One region of the Kribbella sp. NPDC051770 genome, then DNA from elsewhere that is predicted to be linked to it. Evidence: riboswitches for the same ligand, from Rfam matches in the RefSeq annotation. Region 1 holds a riboswitch; the other holds the start of a gene.

Region 1 (9,876 bases):
CCCCGCGCTTCCGCGACCTGATGTACATCGGCTTCAGCCTGCTGACGATCCTGGCCCAGGCGACCAGCACCGGCGGCCGCGAAGGATGGGTGACCAAGAGCTGGTTCGTGCTCGGCGTCGGCATCTTCGCCTCGCTGGTGCTGTGGTGGCGCCGCCGGTACCCGATCGCCGTCACGGTGATCGGCATCCTGGCGATGGCCGTCGCGCAGATCTTCGTCCCGATGGGCCTGGCGCTGCTGACGCTGGCGATCCGCCGCCGCGACGTCTGGCTCGCGGTCCTCAGCGTGGCCGGCTACGCGGCGTACGTCGGGACCTCGTGGGGGGACAACACCGAGCCGTACGTGCTGCTCTTCACCGGGCCGTTCCTGATCGGCAGCTGGGTCGCCGTCGGTGCCTACATCGGCGCCCGGCGGGACCTGATGGTCTCGCTGCGGGACCGGGCCGAGCGGGCCGAGGCCGAACGCGAGCTGCGCGCCGAGCAGGCCAAGCTCGGCGAGCGGGCCCGGATCGCCCAGGAGATGCACGACGTCCTGGCGCACAAGGTGTCGCTGATCGCGCTGCACGCGGGCGGCCTGGAAGTGAACCCGGCGGTCGGGCCGGAGAAGGTGGAGAGCTCCGCCGGGCTGATCCGGCAGACCGCGCGGCAGGCGATGGAGGACCTGCGCGAGGTGCTCGGCGTACTCAAGGCCGACGTCAGCGAGGACGGCGCCGACCTGGCGCCGGTGCCGAAGGCGTCCGACCTGGCCAAGCTCGTCGACGACTCGCGGGCTGCGGGCGTCGACGTCCGCAGCTCGATCGATCTGCCGGACGACGTACCGCCGCTGGTCGGGCGGACGGTCTACCGGGTCGTCCAGGAGTCGCTGACCAACGTCCACAAGCACGCGCGCGGCGCGACCACCGAGGTCCTGGTCCGGGGGCAGGAAGGTGACGGGGTCACCGTGCGGGTCCGCAACGTCCGGCCGGTCGCGGCTGGTTCACTTCTCCCGGGGTCCGGTGCCGGGCTGGTCGGGCTGAGCGAGCGGGTCACCCTGTCCGGCGGCCAGTTGACCACCGGGCCCACGCAGGACGGCGGCTGGCAGGTCGAGGCCTGGCTGCCCTGGTCGGACGGGAGAGAAGGAGAGGCATGACACGGCTGCTGATCGTGGACGACGAGGCGCTGGTCCGGGCCGGGCTGAAGATGATCCTGGAGTCCGACGAGGACCTCGAGGTGGTCGCCGAGGCCGAGGACGGTGCCGACGCGGCCGCGATGGTCCGCGAGCACAAGCCGGACGTCGTCCTGATGGACATCCGGATGCCACGGCTGGACGGACTGGCCGCGACCCGCGAGATCCAGGCGCTGCCGGATCCGCCGAAGGTCGTCGTACTGACCACGTTCGACCTGGACGACTACGTGTTCCGCGCGCTGCAGGCGGGGGCGAGCGGGTTCCTGCTGAAGGACACGCCGCCGCGTGAGCTGGTCCAGGCCGTCCGGGTGGTCGCGGCCGGTGAGGCGATGCTGTCGCCGGCGGTGACCCGTCGGCTGATCGGGCACTTCGCGGCGGACCCGCGGACCGATCGCCAGCGCGAGGCGCGGGCGCGGCTCACCGCACTCACCGACCGGGAGCGCGAGGTGCTCGCCGCGGTCGCGAAGGGACTGTCGAACGCCGACATCGGCAAGACGCTGTTCATGAGCGAGGCGACCGTGAAGGCGCACGTCTCGCGGGTGCTGGTGAAGCTCGAAGCCACCAACCGGGTCCAGGTCGCGATCCTGGCCCACGACGCGGGACTCCTGGACGAGTAAAAGGAAACCGGCCGTGCGCCGCCGGAGGGGTGGGGCGGCGACGCACAGCCGGTTTCAGGTCAGCGACCGGAGGGGGGATCCGGTCTCGCTGACGGTCTGGACCGGGTCAGCCCCGGTCCGGAGCATCACTTGCGGCCGAAGGCCACGTTCGAGCTCCAGATCTTCGCCTTCGCGACCGGCTTGCCCGGCTTCGAGGCGTGCCACAGGGTGTTCGCGCCGGCGTAGATGCCGACGTGGTACACGCCGCCGCCACCGCTCTTGAAGAACACCAGGTCGCCCGGCTTGGCTGCCTTGCGGCTGATGTGCTTGGTCGCGGCGTACTGCTGACGCGAGGTGCGGGGCAGCTTCTTGCCGGCCTTCTTGTAGACGTAGCCGGTGTAGCCGGAGCAGTCGAAGCCCTTGGTCGTGGTGCCGCCGTAGCGGTACGGCGTGCCCTTGAGCTTCGCGGCCTCCTTCAGCACCTTGGCCTGGAAGGTCGTCGCCTTGCCGGAGCCGCCGTGCAGCAGACCGTGGCTGGCGGCGTAGAACAGCGAGCGCCAGGTGTTCACGGTCATGGTGCCGGTGCGGGGCAGGCCCACGCGGCGCTGGAAGTTGGCCACCGCGGTGCGGGTCGCCGAGCCGTACCAGCCGCCGGCCGGGACGTCGAGCGAGCGCTGCACGTAGCGGACGGCGGAACCGGCGTCGGCGTAGCGCAGCAGCGGCTTGGTGCTGATCGCCTTGTTGCCCCGGGCCCACGCGGCCGAGGTGGTCTTCGAGGTGCCTGCGTGAGCGGTGTCGGCCGGGGCGGCGATGGTGAGCGCCGCTCCGCCGGAGACGGCCAGGCCGACCGAGAGGACGGCGGCCGCGGCTCGCGGGGTGCGGGGAGCCGAGGACTTGCTGGTCTTGCGGTGCTTGGCCAGCGTCCGTCCGGTCGGCCGGGTACTGGACTCGCTCGTGGTGACGGCGCGCAGAAGCGCTGTCCGTCGGGCAGTGACGGGCATGGTTGTCTCCCGACGCCTGCGGAGTTAGCTGTCGGGTTCGGGCTGGAAGTCGATCGCCCGGTCCGCTCCCGCGGACTTCACCCCAGGGACCCGGCCACTCACAGCCGGACCCCAACATCCTGGGTCCCCCACTCCTGCCATGGTTGTTCGAGGGGAACATGTGTGCCTGGCAGGACTCGGCGTTGACACACATGCAGTTCGGCTAATTTGTCGAACCGCCGACGACTGTATAACAGAACGGTCACGACGCAAACCCTCCAATCCACAGAGACCCTCCCAAAAGGCCCTCAGTGGCTCTCTGACGGGTCAGCGACCGCTGCTGAACACCAGGTGTCCTGAGCGTGTCTGAGCGGCGTTCAGGCGCCCGCACAGCCGATTTCTGTGACCTGGGTCACAATCAGAGGTTGCTGTCTGTGACAACCGGCACAGTCAGTACTCAGGCTGCCCTTCGCTGAGCAGTTCCAGGAACCTCTCCAGGCCCACGTTCCCGCCTGAAAGCACCACTCCGACGCGCTCCGGCAGGTCAGCGACCCGGCCGGCCAGCAGCGCCGCCAGCGCGCTCGCCCCGCTCGGCTCGAGAACGATCTTCAGCCGCTCGAACGCGAACGCCATCGCGGCCCGGATCTCGTCGTCGGAGACCAGCGCGAACGCCTCCACCCGCCGCTGGTTGACCGCGAAGGTGAGCTCGCCAGGCGTCGAGATCGCCTGGCCGTCGGCGATCGTCCGCGGCACCTCGATCTCGACCCGCTGCCCGGCGGCCAGCGACCGGGCGTGGTCGTCGCCCGCGGCCGGCTCGACGCCGATCATCCGGATCCCGGGGGAGGCGACGGTCGCCGCGGTCGCGCAGCCGGCCATCAGCCCGCCGCCGCCGACCGGGACGAGCAGCGCACCGAGCGGCCCGACCTCCTCGATCAGCTCCAGCGCCACCGTGCCCTGCCCGGCCATCACGTCGTAGTGGTCGTACGGCGGGATCAGCGTCAGCCCGCGGTCCTCCGACAGCTTCGTGGCCAGCGCCGCTCGGTCCTCGGTGTAGCGGTCGTAGGTGACCACCTCAGCGCCATACCCGCGGGTGGCCGCGACCTTCGTCGGCGGCGCGTCGGCCGGCATCAGGATCACCGCGCGCGTCCCGGCCAGCGCCGCCGCCAGCGCGACCGCCTGGGCGTGGTTCCCCGACGAGTACGCCGCGACGCCGCGCGCCCGTTCCTCCGCGGTCAGCCGGCTGACCGCGTTGAACGCGCCCCGGAACTTGAACGCCCCGATCCGCTGGAAGTTCTCCGCCTTCAGGAACACCTCGGCGCCGACCCGCTCGTTCAGCGTCCGCGACGTCAGCACCGGCGTCCGGTGGGCCGCTCCGGCGATCCGCTCAGCGGCGGCCCGTACGTCGTCGTAGGTCAGCATGCCCTTATTCAACAGGAGATCAGGGTGTCTCCGATCCCCAGGCAGAAGTCCTTGCCCGGTCCGCCGTTCAGGACGTCCTTGCCGGGACCGCCGATCAGCACGTCCTTGCCCTTGCCGCCGTAGAGGATGTCCTTGCCGCCGCCGCCGAGCAGCAGGTCGTCGCCCTTCAGGCCGCACAGGACGTCGTTGCCGGGCGTGCCGATCAGCAGGTCGCTGCCGTTCGTGCCGGTGTGGGTGCAGCTGGGAGCTGGTGGGGCTTCGGCGACCTCAACGGCTCCGGCCTCGCAGTTGGTGCCCTGTGGCCGCGCGACTCCGCGCTGGTCCGTAGTAAGTACAGTGCACGCCGCTGCCGGGACCAGTCCGTTCGCCAGGGATGCAGCCAGCGGCAGCATGGTCTGGGTCGGGCCGCCGTTGCTGGCGAGTGCTGCCAGTTGCGGGCTGCCGGTCTGGTCCGACGGGCCGCTCAGCGAGCAGCTGCCGTCGCTGTCGAAGTTGTAGCCAGTAGAAGTAGTCGCCAGCTCGACAGCGCAGTCGCTACCGCCAGGGCCACCGGCCAGGATCGAGCCGAACGTGTGCAGCCCAGCGTTGGTCGCTACGTTGTCGCCGACTCCACCAGCGGTGTTGCCGGACACCGTCGCGTGCCGCAGGTGCACGTCGTGGTCCAGCGTGTAGATGCCACCGCCTGCTGCGTCCGCGCTGTTGCCGGTGACAGTCGAGTTGTCGACCCGCACCTCGCCGGTCAGCGCGGAGATGCCGCCGCCCTGGCTGTCCGCCACACCTGATGCGGTGTTGCCGTTGATCGTCGAGCGGATCACGTGGATCTGCGCCGGGGGAGGCCCGCCGCTGTTCTCGATGATGCCGGTACTGAGGCCACCGCCCGCGCCGCTCCGGGTGTTACCGGAGATCGTCGTCTCGGTCACCGTGACGACCGGCTGGTCAGCCGGAGCGTCCTGGTCGAACAGCACCTGTACGCCGCCGCCCTGGCTCGTCCCCGCCGGGTGGTTGCCGGTGATGGTCGAGCCGGTGACGGTCAGGTCGCCGCAGGCCGAGCAGATCACGCCGGTCCCGCCGTTGTTGTCCACAGTCGTGTCGGTCAACGTGAACAGACCGGACCCCTGCCCAGTCGTCCGTACGCCGTCGCCACCGTTGTCGCTGATCGTCGAGCCGGTCACGGTCAGCGCGCCGTCGGTCAGACCGACGCCGCGGCCGGTGTTGCCGCTGATCGTCGTACCGGTGATGTGCACTGTGCCCAGCGACAGTGCCACGCCCGTACCGGTGTTGTCGTGAACGCTCGAGTCGGTCAGGTCGAGCACTGCGCCACCGAGCGAGCTGGCGAGCACCCTGCCTGTCCCGGCGTTGTTGCCGGTCGCGGTGGAGTCCGTCAGCGAGGCGTCGCCGTTGTGCCGCAGCGCGGCGCCGTCGACGTCGTCGCCACCGGTCAAAGTGACCGCCTGCAAGGCGATCGAGCCGTCCGAGTCGATCGCGTCGAGCACGCGCTCGCCGGCGCAGTTCTGGTCGATCGTCGCGCCGTTGCCGTCGATCGTCAGCGGCTGCGCCGACGTACTGTCCAGGTCGCCGGAGGCGTTGGTGTCGTTGTCGCCGCACAGGTTCAGCCCGTACGACGCCGCAGCCGCCAGCGTGATCGTGGTCGGCGTCGCGGCCGCGTTGGCCGCGGTCACCGCCTCCCGGAGCGAGGTGAAGGCGTCGGCGCCACTGACGACGTCGGCGGTGGTGGTGACGGTGATCGTGGCCGCCTGCGCGGGGCCGGCCGGAACCAGCAGCGCAGCGACGAGGACGAGACAGGACAGGACGACGCGACGCATCAGCAGTTCCCCCAAAGCCGTTCGCGGCTCCCCCAGCAAACCGGCTTTCCGAGACTTCACCGTCCCACAGCCGCTCGATGGCCGCCAGGCTTCGTAGCATGTCAAGACGGGCGGGACGGCTCCGTACTGATGACGAGCGGCTTCCACCCCGGGAGCCGGAACCGGAGGAGAACCTCGTGAAGTACCTGGTGGTCCTGAACATCAACCCCGACGTCCTGAGCGCGCTGACCGAGGCCGAACAGCAGGCGATCTTCAGCGGGCACGAGAAGTTCCTGGCGACCGTGCAGGAGTCGGGCGAGTTCCGCAGCACGGTGGCGCTGGCCGAGCCGGCCAAGTCGTCGGTGGTGAAGGTCCGCGACGGCGTCCCGGCTGTGACCGACGGGCCGTTCGTGGAGGCGAAGGAGTTCCTGGCCGGCTACTACCTGCTGGACTGCGCGTCCCGGGAGCGGGTCGAGGAACTGGCGGCGATGATTCCCGACGCCGGCGTCGAGGGCCTCGGCGTCGAGGTGCGCGAAGTGGTCTTCGAGCAGGAGCGCTGACAGCCTGGACGGCAGGGACGCGGATGGTCCCTGCCGTCAACGGCGTCAGGAGGTCTGGTCGTCGACCTGCGCGTCGCCGGCGTTCTTCTTGATCGACTCGATCCCGTTCAGCGCCGAGGCCTTGGTCTTGTAGCTCTCGCTGCTGGTCGCGATCACCTCGCCGTTGCCGGCCTTCAGCCGGAACCGGAACTCGCCCGACTTGTCCTCGTACAGCTCGAACTTGCCCGCCATTGTCGAACCTCCCGTGGTGATGGTCTGGTTCGGAGCGTAGCGGCGGACTCACGCCGTGTCGCCCGACCGGCCGAGCGCTCGGCCGATCGGTACGGCGTACTAGGCGGTGGGCCGGTTAGCGCCGGGCCAGGGACCAGGGGTCGGGCCGTCGGCGTCCGGGCGCTCCTCTTGCTCTGTCTTGTAGGGCCGGAGGCCGCGGGCCTTGTAGTTGGCGAGTGCGTTGGGGCCGTCGAGGGTGTTGGTGTGCAGCCAGACGCGGGTGACCTCGCTGAGCTCCGGGTGTCGCTCCGGGAAGGTCCAGGCCTGCTGGAGCCCCACGGTGAGCAGGTGACCGCCGATACCGCGGCCGATGAAGCTGGGGAGCAGGCCGAAGTTCTCCACCTCCACCTCGGTGCCCTCGCCCTTCAGCGCGATGTAGCCGGCCGGTACGCCGCCGGCGTACGCGACCCAGGTCTCGAAGGCCGGCCTGGTCAGGTGCTCGACCCAGCGGGCCCAGTCCCACTTGAGCTTCTCGGTCCAGTGCCACTCGCCGCCGACGGCGCTGTAGAGGTAGCGGGCGAACTCGGGGGAGAGCTCCTCGACCCGGCGCAGCTCGGCGGAGGTGGGCTTGGCCGGGCGTACGTCGTACGGGGTGGTCTGCTCGAGGTACGTCAGGATGCTGATCGTCATGCCGGTCGGACGCCGCGAATCCCCGCGACAACGAGATCGATACCCAACGAGTAGTAATCGTCGGTGGAGGCCGGGCAGACCAGGGTGTCGGCGGTGCCGGTGATCAGCGGGTAGCGCTTGGGGTCGAGCGCGCTCAGCGTGGCGCGCTTGAGGCGCAGGGCCTGCTCGCGCGCGGACGGCTCGGGGTCCTCGCCGGCGCCGGGCTCGGTGGTGACCAGGGTGATCAGTGAGCAGATCGACTGCCGGCCCACCTCGGCGGCGTAGTCGGGGTCGAAGCCGCCGTCGACCAGGATCTCCATCGTCCGCTCGGCCATCTCCAGACCGGGCTCGGCGATCAGGATCCGGGTCAGCGTCAGCCCGGCCACACGCGGGTGCGGCCGCAGGGCCGCGACGAACGCGGTCAGCATCTGCCGCAGCCGCTCCTCCCACGGACGCTCCGACGGCTCCGGCAGCTCGATGTCGGCGAGCAGCCGGTCGCCGAGCGCGTTCAGCAGGTCGAGCTTGTCGCTGAAGTGCCGGTAGAGCGCCATCGGGGTCACCTCGTGCAGCTGCGCGAGCCGCCGCAGAGTGACCGCGTCCAGGCCCTCGGTGTCGGCCAGCTCGAGCGCGCTGTCGACGACCTGGGCGGGGTCGAGCCGCTTGGTGAGGGTGGGCATGTTGACAAGTTTACACCGTAGACCTAGCGTGTACGACGTCAGCTTACAACGTATACATACGGCGTAGACCAAGTGAGGTAGTCGTGAAGCGACGCAGTCCCTGGGCCACCCTGGCGGTGCTGGCCCTGGCGCAGTTCATCGTGGTGCTCGACGTGACGATCGTGAACGTCGCGCTGCCCGACATCCAGGCCGATCTCGGCTTCTCCGCGGAGACCCTGCAGTGGGTGATCAGCGCGTACACCCTGCTCTTCGGCGGCTTCCTGCTGCTCGGCGGCCGGATGGCCGACCTGCTCGGACCCCGCCGCGTCTTCATCGCCGGGCTGCTGCTGTTCGGCGTCACCTCGCTGGTCGGTGGGCTGGCGACCTCGCCGGAGTTCCTGATCGGCGCGCGCGCAGTCCAGGGCCTCGGCGGCGCGCTGCTCTCACCGGCCGCGCTCGCGATCCTGACCATGACGTTCGCGCACGGCCGCGAACGCAACATCGCGATGGGCGTCTGGGGCGGCCTGGCCGGGCTCGGCGGCACCCTCGGCGTCGTCGCCGGCGGCGTACTGGTCGACTCGCTCAGCTGGCAGTGGGTGTTCTTCGTCAACGTGCCGATCGTGCTCGCGCTGGTCGCGCTGATCCCGGTCTTCGTCCCCGACCTGCGCCACAACGAGGACCGGCCGCGCGGCTTCGACACCGCCGGCGCCGTACTCGGCACGGGTGGACTGCTGGCGATCGTGTACGCCGTGGTCCGCGCCGAGCCGCGCGGTTGGGGATCTTTCGAGGTCCTGGGCTTCCTGGTCGGCGGCGTCCTGCTGCTGGGCGCCTTCGTGCTGGTCGAGTCGCGCTCCAAGGCGCCGCTGGTCCCGCTGCGGCTGTTCCGTTCGCGTGCTTTGAGCGTCTCGAGCGTTTCGCTGGCGCTGAACGGCGCGGGCTTCCTGTCGATGTTCTTCCTGACCGCGATCTACCTGCAACAGGTCCGCGGCGACTCCGCTCTGCAGGCCGGCGTGCACTTCTTGCCGATGGGCTTCGCCGCCGTACTCGGCGCGGTGATCGCGTCCCAGCTCGTCCAGAAGGTCGGCACCCGCACAGTCCAGCTCGGCGGCTCGGTGCTCTCGCTGGCGGCGCTGATCCTGCTCTCCCGCGCTGACGCCACCGGCGCTTACGCGTCGCATCTGCTGCCCGGCTTCATTCTGTTCGGGCTCGGCATCATCGGCGTCGCCGTACCGGCTCAGATCGCGGCGGTCTCCGAGGTCGAGCACCACGAGGCCGGCGCCGCGTCGGGCGCTGTCACCACGATGTACCAAGTCGGCGGCGCACTCGGCCTGGCCATCGTCACGACTCTGTCCATCACGCGTACGACGGACGCCCTCGTCGCTGGTGTGGCTCAGCAGCAAGCGCTGGTCGAGGGCTTCCAGCGGGGGATGCTGGTCGCGGCGCTGTTCGCGGTCGCCAACGTGGTGGTCACGCTGGTCACTCCCCAGATCCAGCCCACCGCCGAACAGCTCACCGAGGCAGCCGCCGCTGCCTGATCGCCGGGGGCTCGGCCGCGCGCGTCGCCTGCTCGCGGCGCTCGCGCGGCCGGCCCGGCGTTCGCGGCGGCCCCAGGTGTCTACGGTGTGCGGGTGATCCCCGCCGCGTTCGCCCAGCAGACCATCGCCCGAGAGGGTGCTCCCGGCCGGACCTGGCTCGACCAGCTCCCCGCCCTCACCGAGCACCACCTCGGGCGCTGGCACTGCACCCAGACGGCACCCGCGATCCACGGCCAGGTCGCCCTGATCGTCCCCGCGACCCGCGCCGGCACCCCCGTGATCCTCA
Region 2 (9,876 bases), on a different contig from region 1:
CTCGCCGACGACAAGCTCGAGCAGCTGAACGCGGTCGACGCCGACCTGGAGAAGGCCGTCTCGGCCGGTGACGAGGCCGCGTTCCAGTCCGCGTTCACGGCGCTGCTGGAGTTCGTCCGCGGCGGCGAGCGGGTGCCGGACGACGAGCTGCACGACTCCGACGCGATCCTGCCGCCGGACGACAGCACGCTGGCCGAGATGCGCGAGCTGATCAGCGGCGACGGCCTGATCGCCGGCTGACTCCTGCGGTGCCGGTCCGGGTTCCCCTCCTGGCGGACCGCCACCGAGTGTGACCATGCGTGAAGAGGGCCGACCTGCCCGGGTCGGCCCTTTTGCGTTGCCTGCGGTTCATCTTGGAACGATCACTCGCCGGATGTGCTGTTCGAGAGCGGTCACGCGTAGTACTCTCAGCTGAACCGCCGCCGACCAGGCGGCGAACATGCGGCAAACCGCACCGGGGGGAACCGGGGGCGGTGTTCACCGGGGGGTGACAGAGGGTGACGGATAGTGCCGTCGTGGGGGAGAAGTCCAAGGATGGCCTGGCGCCGCTGATCGCGGAGGCGCCGGACCGGCGCAAGCCGGTCTGGGTGGTACCGGACACGGTGCCGGCGATCGTTCCACGCTCGACCTGGGCGACCCGCCCGCCGTGGGTCGCGGTGTACCACTGGGCGGCCATCGGTGGCGACCTGCTGGCCGCGGTGATCGGCGCGTCGGTCGCGCTGCTGACCCGCTTCGGGTACCAGATCGGCGGTGGCTACCTGGTGTTCGGCAGCCTGCTGCCGCTGGCCTGGGTGGCCGCGGTCGCGCTGTCGCGCGGCTACGAGTCGCGCTCGTTCGGCTCCGGCGCGGACGAGTTCCGCTCGATCCTGCGGTCCGGCCTCGGGCTGACCGCCGTCGTCGCGGTGGTGTCGTACGCGACCAAGAGTGAGATCGCGCGCGGTTTCGTCGTCCTGGCGATCCCGGCGACGATGGTCCTCGCCTTACTTCTCCGGTACCTGCTGCGTCGTGACCTGAGCCGCCACCGCTACCGCGGGCGCTGCATGCGCCGGGTCCTGGTCGTCGGCCGGGACGCCGAGGCCGCCACGCTGAGCGAGCGCCTGACCGAGCGTCCCGCGGACGGGTACCGCGTGGTCGCGGTCTGCCGGCCGCGCGGCGACGCCCGGCCCGGGCTGGCGCCGGAGAGCATGGACGAGGCCGACATCATGGCGGCCGTCGACCGGCACGCCGTCGACGTGGTCGCGATCGCGGCCGACCCGGAGCTGTCCGGTCAGTCGCTGCGCCGGCTGTCCTGGGCGCTGGAGCAGCGCGGGGTCGAGCTGATCGTGTCGCCCGGCATCATCGAGGTGGCCGGCCCGCGGATCTCGGTCCGCCCGGTCGCCGGTCTCTCGCTGCTGCACCTGGAGCGCCCGTCGTCGAGCGCCGGACCGCACCTGCTGAAGAGCATCTTCGACCGGCTGATGGCGCTGGTCCTGGTGATCCTGGCGCTGCCGCTGCTGCTCGGGATCGCGCTCACCGTCCGGCTGACCAGCCGCGGCCCGGTGCTGTTCAAGCAGCACCGCGTCGGCCGCGGCAACGTCCCGTTCACGATGCTGAAGTTCCGCACCATGGTGGTCGACGCGGAGGCCCGGCTGGTCGAGCTGGCACCGGCCAGCGACGGCAACGGGGTGCTCTTCAAGCTCCGCTCCGACCCCCGGGTGACCAAGGTCGGCAAGGTGCTGCGGCGCTACTCGCTGGACGAGCTGCCGCAGCTGCTGAACGTACTGCGCGGAGAGATGTCGCTGGTCGGCCCGCGACCGCCGCTGGAGGTCGAGGTGGCCAAGTACGCCGCCGACGACACGCGCCGAATGCTGGTGAAGCCGGGGCTGACCGGGCTGTGGCAGGTGAGTGGCCGCAGCGACCTGTCCTGGGACGAGTCGGTGCTGCTCGACCTGCGCTACGTCGACAACTGGTCGATGACGCTGGACCTGCTGATCTTGTGGAAGACCGCACGGGCGGTGCTGAAGGGCTCCGGCGCGTACTGAGCCGGACGGCCGCTGGGGGGCGGCCGTGCGGCAGCGACGTCAGTCGCGCGGGGGGACATCTCGATGGAGGGGAACGGATGGCGACTGAAGACGGCCGGTTGGCCGTGGAACTCGCGACGCGGGCGGGCAGACTGCTGCTCGACCTGCGCGCGACTGGGGGTTCGGGCCGCGTCCTGGGCGCCGAGGGCGACCGATCGGCGAACGAGCTGCTGATCGGCGCGCTGCGGGAGCACCGGCCGGGCGACGCCGTACTGAGTGAGGAGTCGGCCGACTCCGCGGCGCGGCTGAGCGCCGAGCGGGTCTGGATCATCGACCCGCTCGACGGCACCCGCGAGTACGGCGAACCGCCACGCGTCGACTGGGCGGTGCACGTCGCCCTGTGGGAGCGCGGCGAGCTGACCGCCGGAGCGGTCGCGCTGCCCGCCATGAACGTTGTCCACGGCACCGAAGACCCGCAGCCGCTGACCGCCCGCGAGGCCGGTCCGCTGCGGATCGCGGTCAGCCGCAGCCGCCCGCCGGCGCTGGTCGAGAAGCTCGCCGTCGACCTGGACGCCGAGCTGGTCCCGATGGGGTCGGCCGGCGTGAAGGCGACCGCCGTACTGCGCGGCGAAGCCGACGCCTACGTGCACGCGGGTGGCCAGTACGAGTGGGACTCGGCCGCTCCGGTCGCGGTCGCGAAGGCAGCCGGGCTGTTCTGCAGCCGGATCGACGGCTCGGCGCTGCGCTACAACCAGCCCGACCCGAAGCTGCCGGACCTGGTGGTCTGCCGGTCCGAGGTCGCCGACGAGCTGCTGGCCGCGATCGCCGTACACATCCTGGAGCCCCGATGAGTCCCCGGTACCAGCTGACGCAGCTGGAGACGCTGGAGTCGGAGGCCATCCACATCTTCCGCGAGGTCGCGGCGGAGTTCGAGCGCCCGGTGCTGCTGTTCTCCGGCGGCAAGGACTCGATCGTGATGCTCCGGCTGGCCCAGAAGGCGTTCTACCCGGCCCGGATCCCGTTCCCGGTGATGCACGTCGACACCGGCCACAACTTCACCGAGGTGCTGGAGTTTCGCGACCGCCGGGTCGCCGAGCTGAACCTGCAGTTGCTGGTGGCAAGCGTTCCGGACGCGCTGGACCGCGGCTTCGTACAGGCCCCGCCGGACGGCACCCGGAACCGGATCCAGACCCCGGTGCTGCTGGAGGCGCTGGAGAAGCACCAGTTCACCGCGGTCTTCGGCGGCGCCCGCCGCGACGAGGACAAGGCCCGGGCCAAGGAGCGGATGTTCTCGTTCCGCGACGAGTTCGGCCAGTGGGACCCGAAGAACCAGCGCCCGGAGCTGTGGAACCTCTACAACAGCCGGATCCACCTGGGCGAGAGCATCCGGGTCTTCCCGCTGTCGAACTGGACCGAGCTCGACATCTGGCAGTACATCGCCCAGGAGCGGCTGGAGCTGCCCTCGATCTACTACGCGCACGAGCGCGAGGTGTTCGAGCGCAACGGGATGCTGTTCGCGGTCAACCAGTACTGCTTGCCCAAGGCAACCGAGCCGGTGTTCACCGAGACTGTCCGCTACCGCACCGTCGGCGACGCCTCGCTGACGGCCGCCGTACGGTCGGCGGCCGACACCGTCGAGAAGGTGATCGACGAGGTGGCCGGGACCCGGATCACCGAGCGTGGCGCCACCCGGGGCGACGACAAGTTCAGTGAGGCCGCGATGGAAGATCGCAAGCGGGAAGGGTACTTCTGACGTGGACATCCTCAGACTGGCGACCGCGGGATCGGTCGACGACGGCAAGAGCACCCTGATCGGCCGGCTGCTGTACGACACGAAGTCGGTCTTCACCGACCAGATCGAGTCGGTCGAGCGGGCCAGCCGCGACCGCGGTGACGACTACGTGAACCTGGCGCTGCTCACCGACGGCCTGCGGGCCGAGCGCGAGCAGGGCATCACGATCGACGTCGCGTACCGGTACTTCGCGACGCCACGGCGCAAGTTCATCGTCGCCGACACCCCCGGTCACATCCAGTACACCCGCAACATGGTGACCGGCGCGTCGACGGCCGACCTGGCGCTGATCCTGGTCGACGCCCGCAAGGGCCTGCTCGAGCAGAGCCGCCGGCACGCGTTCCTGTCCACCCTGCTGCACGTCCCGCACCTGATGCTGTGCGTGAACAAGATGGACCTGGTCGACTACTCCGAGAGCGTCTTCGAGCAGATCCGGGCCGAGTTCACCGAGTTCGCGACCAAGCTCGACATCGGGGACCTCACCGTCGTCCCGGTGTCCGCGCTGCTCGGCGACAACATCGTCACCCGCTCGGCCGCGATGCCCTGGTACGACGGACCGAGCCTGCTGCACCACCTGGAGAACGTGCACGTGGCCAGCGACCGGAACCTGATCGACGTCCGGTTCCCGGTCCAGTACGTGATCCGCCCGCACTCCGACAGCCACCGCGACTACCGCGGGTACGCCGGCCAGGTGGCCGGGGGAGTGCTGCGGGCCGGGGACGAGGTGATGGTGCTGCCGTCGGGGTTCACCTCGACGATCCGCTCGATCGAGACCGCCGACGGCGAGGTCGAGGAGGCGTTCGCGCCGATGTCGGTGACGCTGCGGCTGACCGACGAGATCGACATCTCCCGCGGCGACATGATCTGCCGGGTCAACAACGCCCCAACGGTCACCCAGGACGTCGACGCGATGGTCTGCTGGATGGACGACGCGCCGCTGCGGCCGGGCCAGAAGTTCGCGATCAAGCACACCACCCGGACCGCCCGGGCGATGGTGAAGGACCTGCAGTACCGCCTCGACGTGAACTCGCTGCACCGCGATCTGGGTGCCGACCACCTCGGGTTGAACGACATCGGCCGGGTCCGCCTGCGGACCACCCAGCCGCTGCTGTGCGACGAGTACAAGCGCAACCGCTCGACCGGTGGGTTCGTCCTGATCGACGAGGCGACCAACCGGACCGTGGGCGCCGGCATGGTCAACGAGGCGAGATGACGAGCGTCGAGCCCCGGCCGGCCGCCGACGCGGCGGTGCCGTCGATCCGGGTCCTGATGGTGTGTTCCAGCGGCGGCCACCTGGCGCAGCTGATGACGTTGCGGCCGTGGTGGTCCCAGCGGGACGTGTGCTGGGTGACGTTCCCGACCGAGGACGGCAAGTCGCTGCTGGCCGGCCAGCGGGCGGTGTACGCCTACCACCCGACCACGCGGAACGTGAAGAACCTGCTCCGCAACTTCGGCCTGGCGGTCGCCGTCCTGCGCCGGGAGCGGCCGGACGTGATCGTCACCACCGGCGCCGGCGTGGCGCTGCCGTTCTTCGTGCTCGGCAAGCTGGCCCGGATCCCGACCGTCTACATCGAGGTGTTCGACCGGATCGACCACCCGACGCTCACCGCGCGGCTCTGCCGGCCGTTCACCAGCCGGATGCTCGTCCAGTGGGACGAGCAGCAGGCGCTGTACTCCGGGTCCGCCGTCGTCGGGAGGCTGCTGTGAACACGTACGACGTCCTGGTCATCCTCGGCACCGACCACCACCACTTCGGCCGTCTGGTCGGCTGGGTGGACGACTTCCTGGAGCTCCCCGGCCACGAGGGCCGCACAGCGCTCGTCCAGCACGGCTCCACCCCGGCCCCGCGCCGGGCCAAGGGCCTCGGCATCGTCGCGTACGACGAACTGCAGGCGCTGATGCGCCAGGCCACGGCCGTCGTCTCGCACGGCGGCCCGGCGACCATGTTCGAGGTCCGCAAGCAGGGCCGCAAGCCGATCGTGGTCCCGCGGGACCCGCTGCTGAACGAGCACGTCGACCAGCACCAGCAGCAGTTCTCGCGCCGGATGGGCGCCCTCGGCCTGGTCACGCTGTGCGAGGACCGCAACGCCTTCCTGACCGCCCTCACGGGCGTCCTGGCGGACCCGGAGGCGCACACCGTGTCGGCCGAGGAAAACCATCGTGACAGCCTGCAGCTGAGCGCGGCCGTGACCACCACGGGTCAGATCATCGACGCCCTGGGCCGGGAACACGCCTTGAAAACAAGCGTTTCAAAGCATGTAAAGAATGTCATGTTCCGCCCGCGAGAGCGAAACCGAATGCCGGGTGGAGCGTCCGGATAACAGGTTTCGAACACGGTCGGTGACGATTTCGGTTGTTATCTGTCCGTGATCTTACGTTCCGTGAACTGGCTACGCTCGGTCATGTTAAGAGCGCTCTCGGACATCTTGAGGTCCTCGCCGGGACCTGCGTAAGCTCACCCGCGCCTGGCCCGGCCTGGGGACGTGCGAGGCTCGACCACCGTCGCCGGCGCGCAACGCCGAGTTCCGCCCTCCGGGCCGGCGATCTACCTACCACCCAGCGACAGAGGGCGGAAGTGGGGGAACCACAGGTTCCGCGGAGCACCAGCCCCCGGTGCTCCTTGGGGCGAAGCCGCAGCAGCGGCCGGGTAACACTTCCGACCCGAGCCCGACAGCTAACCTCACAGGCGTGCAGGAAGGACAGCCCCCCATGCGGGACAACCATTCCCGTAGGCATGGCCGACATCGGTCTGCCGTTCCCTCCGACGTACTGAACGAACCGGCCGCCAAAGCAGGCCGGCGGACCCTGATCCCGATCGTGGCAGCGAGCGCCCTGGTGCTGACCACCGCGGGGATCGGCTTCGCAGCTCTGAACGCCGACGAGCCCGCACCCGCCCCGGTGTCGCTCACGGCGACTGCGGACGCCTACGTGTCCACGAAGTCCCCCACCCAGCGGCACGGCTGGTCCACCCGGCTCGTCGTCAAGCAGAACGAGTCCACCAGCTTCGTCCGGTACGCCGTACCGGCCGCTGCCGAGGGGTACGCCCGCAAGGCCACCCTGGTCCTGACCAGGCTGACCGCGAGCAACCCGAGCAAGATCCAGGTCTCCACCGGCCCGGCGCGGTGGACCGAGGCGGTCTCCGCCTCCACCGGTCTGCGCGCCGGTACGGCGATCGCCTCCGCGGCCGACGACGGCAAGTCGAAGGAGCTGCGGATCGACGTCTCGGCCGGAGTCCAGAAGGACGGCGCGCTGAACCTGGCGCTCACCCAGCTGGCCGGTCGCGGCGGTTCGGTCTTCGGTTCCCGCGAGTCCGGCGCCACCCAGACGAAGCTGGAGATCAGCTACGTCAAGGGCGACGGCAGCGGTCCGCAGCCGTCGGTGCCGCCGACCAAGCCGACGGCTCCGCCCACCACCGGGCCGACCAAGCCGACCACGGCGCCGACCAAGCCGACGACGACTCCGACGAGGCCGACCACGACTCCGACGCAGACGCCGACCAAGCCGACGACGACGCCGACCCAGCCGACCGCGCCGCCGTCCACCGGCAACCCGGGCTGCTCGATCTCGGACAAGCTGGTGCCGTCCTGCGGTGCGTTCTTCGGCGCGGCGGCCAACCCGCTGGGCTCGGAGAGCTGGGACGAGGCGCTGACCGCGTTCGAGTCGACGATCGGCCGGACGCTGGACATCGCGCACTACTACAACTCGAGCCCGAAGCTGTTCCCGACGGCTGAGATGATCAAGCGGGCCCGCGAACCCGGTAAGAAGCGGATCCTGCTGCTGAACTGGAAGCCCGAGATGGGCCGCACCTGGGCCCAGGTCGCTGCCGGCGACCCGGAGGTCGACAAGGCCATCGACGCCGAGGCGCAGTACCTGAAGACGACCTTCCCGGAGAAGTTCTTCCTCGGCATCCACCACGAGCCGGAGGAAGAGGTCAAGCCGGCCGCCGGCTCGGGCTACACGGCCAAGGACTACGCGGCGATGTACCGCCACGTCGTCCAGCGGCTGAAGGCCAACGGCGTCACCAACGCCGTCTACGTGATGAACTACATGGGGACACCGCACTGGGGCTCGCAGCCCTGGTTCAACGACCTCTACCCCGGTGACGACGTGGTCGACTGGATCGCGGAGGACCCGTACATCTTCGGTGACGACGCGAACTGGTGGGGCCCGTTCACCACCGGTGTCAACCGCAAGGACACCTACACCAACCCGAGCTGGCCGGGCTTCTACACCTGGGCGACGACCAAGCACCCGGGCAAGCCGATCATGCTCGGCGAGTGGGGCATCGACGAGCAGACCATGCTCGGGATGAACAAGGCCGACGTGCTGCGCACGGTGCAGGACGGCCTGAAGAAGATGCCGCAGGTGAAGGCGCTGGTCTACTGGAACGAGGCCACCTTCCACACCGTCGGCACGACCCGGCTCGACTCGTCCGCGACCACCAAGGCCGCGGCGCGTGAGGTGCTGAACAGCGGGCTGCTGGCCCGCCAGGTCAAGTAGGCAGTACGCCGTACGAAGGCCCCCGTCCACACACCGTGGGCGGGGGCCTTCGCCGTTGCCGTCAGACCTTCTCGAGCACCAGGATCAGCGCCATCCCGAAGAACTCCAGCCGGGACCGCTCGATCGCGTCGGTGACCGGGCGGATCTTGCCGCCCAGGCCGGACCGGTCGAACGGCGGCATGATGTAGTCCACGCCGGTCAGCCGGAAGCCCTTGGCCTCGATCTGCTTCGACAGGCCGCGGACGGTGAACGAGCGGGCGTCGGCGAGCCGCTTGTGCAGCGGCACGATCCAGGGCAGGAACGGCCCGTACTGCGGCGGCCGCCGCTTGCCGGCCACGAAGAACCCGTGGGTCTCGAACGGGAACCACCGGTTCGGCGACGTGATCAGGAACCGGCCGCCGGGCGCCAGCACGCGGTGGATCTCGCCCAGCGTCAGGTCCAGGTCGGCGACGTGCTCGAGCACCTCGATCGTGGTCACCACGTCGAACGCCTCGTCCGGCAGGTCCAGCTTCTCGCCCGGCATCTGCCGGATCGTCAGCTTGGCCGCCAGTTCGGTGCCCTCGACCTCGGACCGGAAGACGGCCAGCCGCTCGGGCTCGACGTCGACCGCGGTGACCTCGTCGAACCCGGCGGCCAGGCGGCGGGTGTACGTCCCGTCGCCGCAGCCGACGTCCAGCAGGCGTTGGCCGGTCAGCTCGGTCAGTCCGGCGAGCGCGGTGAGTCGCTTCTCGACCCCGCGGTCACCTTTGTTGCTCCGATGGGCACCCAGGCCCAGCGCACGTGTCATGCGGATTTCCCCCACCCATACACAGCAGTACCCAAAGCCCCCCACAGGCTGGTGATTCACCATAACGACCCGGTCGGCCGCTGACAACGATCTGGGGAAATCAACCCGGCAACGGTTGTCACCGGCAGTAGCATCGGGTGATGAGTTCGCAACCCCGCAAGGGCTGGACGCGTTGGCTGGTCGGCGCCGGGGGCTGTGCCCTGGTCGCGGCCGTCGCGCTGGTGAGCTGCGCACTGGTCCGCGGAGAGGACCAGCCGTCTGGCCAGCGGACGGCGCCTGCGCCGTCCCCGCAGGCCACGCCAAGATGCACTGTGTCGGCGCTGCTGGTGCCCTCCTGCGGCGTCTGGTTCGGTGCGGCGGCCAACCCGCTGGGCGACGAGTCCTGGGACGAGGCGCTGCCGGCGTTCGAGAACGTCCTGGGCCGGCCGGTGGACATCGCGCACTACTACAACTCCAGCCCGAAGCTGTTCCCGACCGCGGACATGATCAAGCGGGCCCGGGAGCCGGGCAGGAAGCGGCTGCTGCTGCTCAACTGGAAGCCCGAGATGGGTCGCACCTGGGCGGAGGTCGCGGCCGGGGATCCCGAGGTGGACAAGGCGATCGACGCGCAGGCGGAGTACCTGACGACGACGTTCCCGGAGAAGTTCTTCCTGACCATCCACCACGAGCCGGAGGAGGAGGTCAGGCCGGCCGCGGGATCGGGGTTCACGGCCAAGGACTACGCGGCGATGTACCGCCGCGTGGCCCTGCGGTTGAAGGCGAAGGGCGCGACCAACGCGATCCTGGTGATGACGTAC

The links. Region 1 has a riboswitch for cyclic di-AMP ahead of AB0M01_RS11205 (C40 family peptidase). Riboswitches for the same ligand answer to the same signal wherever they lie in the genome.
Region 2: another riboswitch for cyclic di-AMP. It lies ahead of AB0M01_RS19530 (hypothetical protein); the one in region 1 lies ahead of AB0M01_RS11205 (C40 family peptidase).

What each region holds. Positions count from the first base shown of each region.
Region 1 is NZ_JBFAYT010000002.1:946,130-956,005, reverse strand. It holds gene AB0M01_RS11215 (histidine kinase) at 1-1,127, shown strand, start outside; gene AB0M01_RS11210 (response regulator transcription factor) at 1,124-1,780, shown strand; gene AB0M01_RS11205 (C40 family peptidase) at 1,906-2,760, opposite strand; cyclic di-AMP (ydaO/yuaA leader) riboswitch at 2,760-2,952, opposite strand; gene AB0M01_RS11200 (pyridoxal-phosphate dependent enzyme) at 3,190-4,158, opposite strand; gene AB0M01_RS11195 (right-handed parallel beta-helix repeat-containing protein) at 4,167-5,981, opposite strand; gene AB0M01_RS11190 (YciI family protein) at 6,158-6,520, shown strand; gene AB0M01_RS11185 (YegP family protein) at 6,566-6,751, opposite strand; gene AB0M01_RS11180 (GNAT family N-acetyltransferase) at 6,851-7,420, opposite strand; gene AB0M01_RS11175 (TetR/AcrR family transcriptional regulator C-terminal domain-containing protein) at 7,417-8,076, opposite strand; gene AB0M01_RS11170 (MFS transporter) at 8,160-9,590, shown strand; gene AB0M01_RS11165 (aminoglycoside phosphotransferase family protein) at 9,684-9,876, shown strand, end outside.
Region 2 is NZ_JBFAYT010000005.1:389,652-399,527, reverse strand. It holds gene AB0M01_RS19565 (hypothetical protein) at 1-240, shown strand, start outside; gene AB0M01_RS19560 (sugar transferase) at 516-2,021, shown strand; gene AB0M01_RS19555 (3'(2'),5'-bisphosphate nucleotidase CysQ) at 2,099-2,851, shown strand; gene cysD (sulfate adenylyltransferase subunit CysD) at 2,848-3,753, shown strand; gene cysN (sulfate adenylyltransferase subunit CysN) at 3,761-5,005, shown strand; gene pssD (PssD/Cps14F family polysaccharide biosynthesis glycosyltransferase) at 5,002-5,499, shown strand; gene AB0M01_RS19535 (glycosyltransferase) at 5,496-6,113, shown strand; cyclic di-AMP (ydaO/yuaA leader) riboswitch at 6,336-6,495, shown strand; gene AB0M01_RS19530 (hypothetical protein) at 6,610-8,292, shown strand; gene AB0M01_RS19525 (class I SAM-dependent methyltransferase) at 8,354-9,079, opposite strand; gene AB0M01_RS19520 (hypothetical protein) at 9,220-9,876, shown strand, end outside.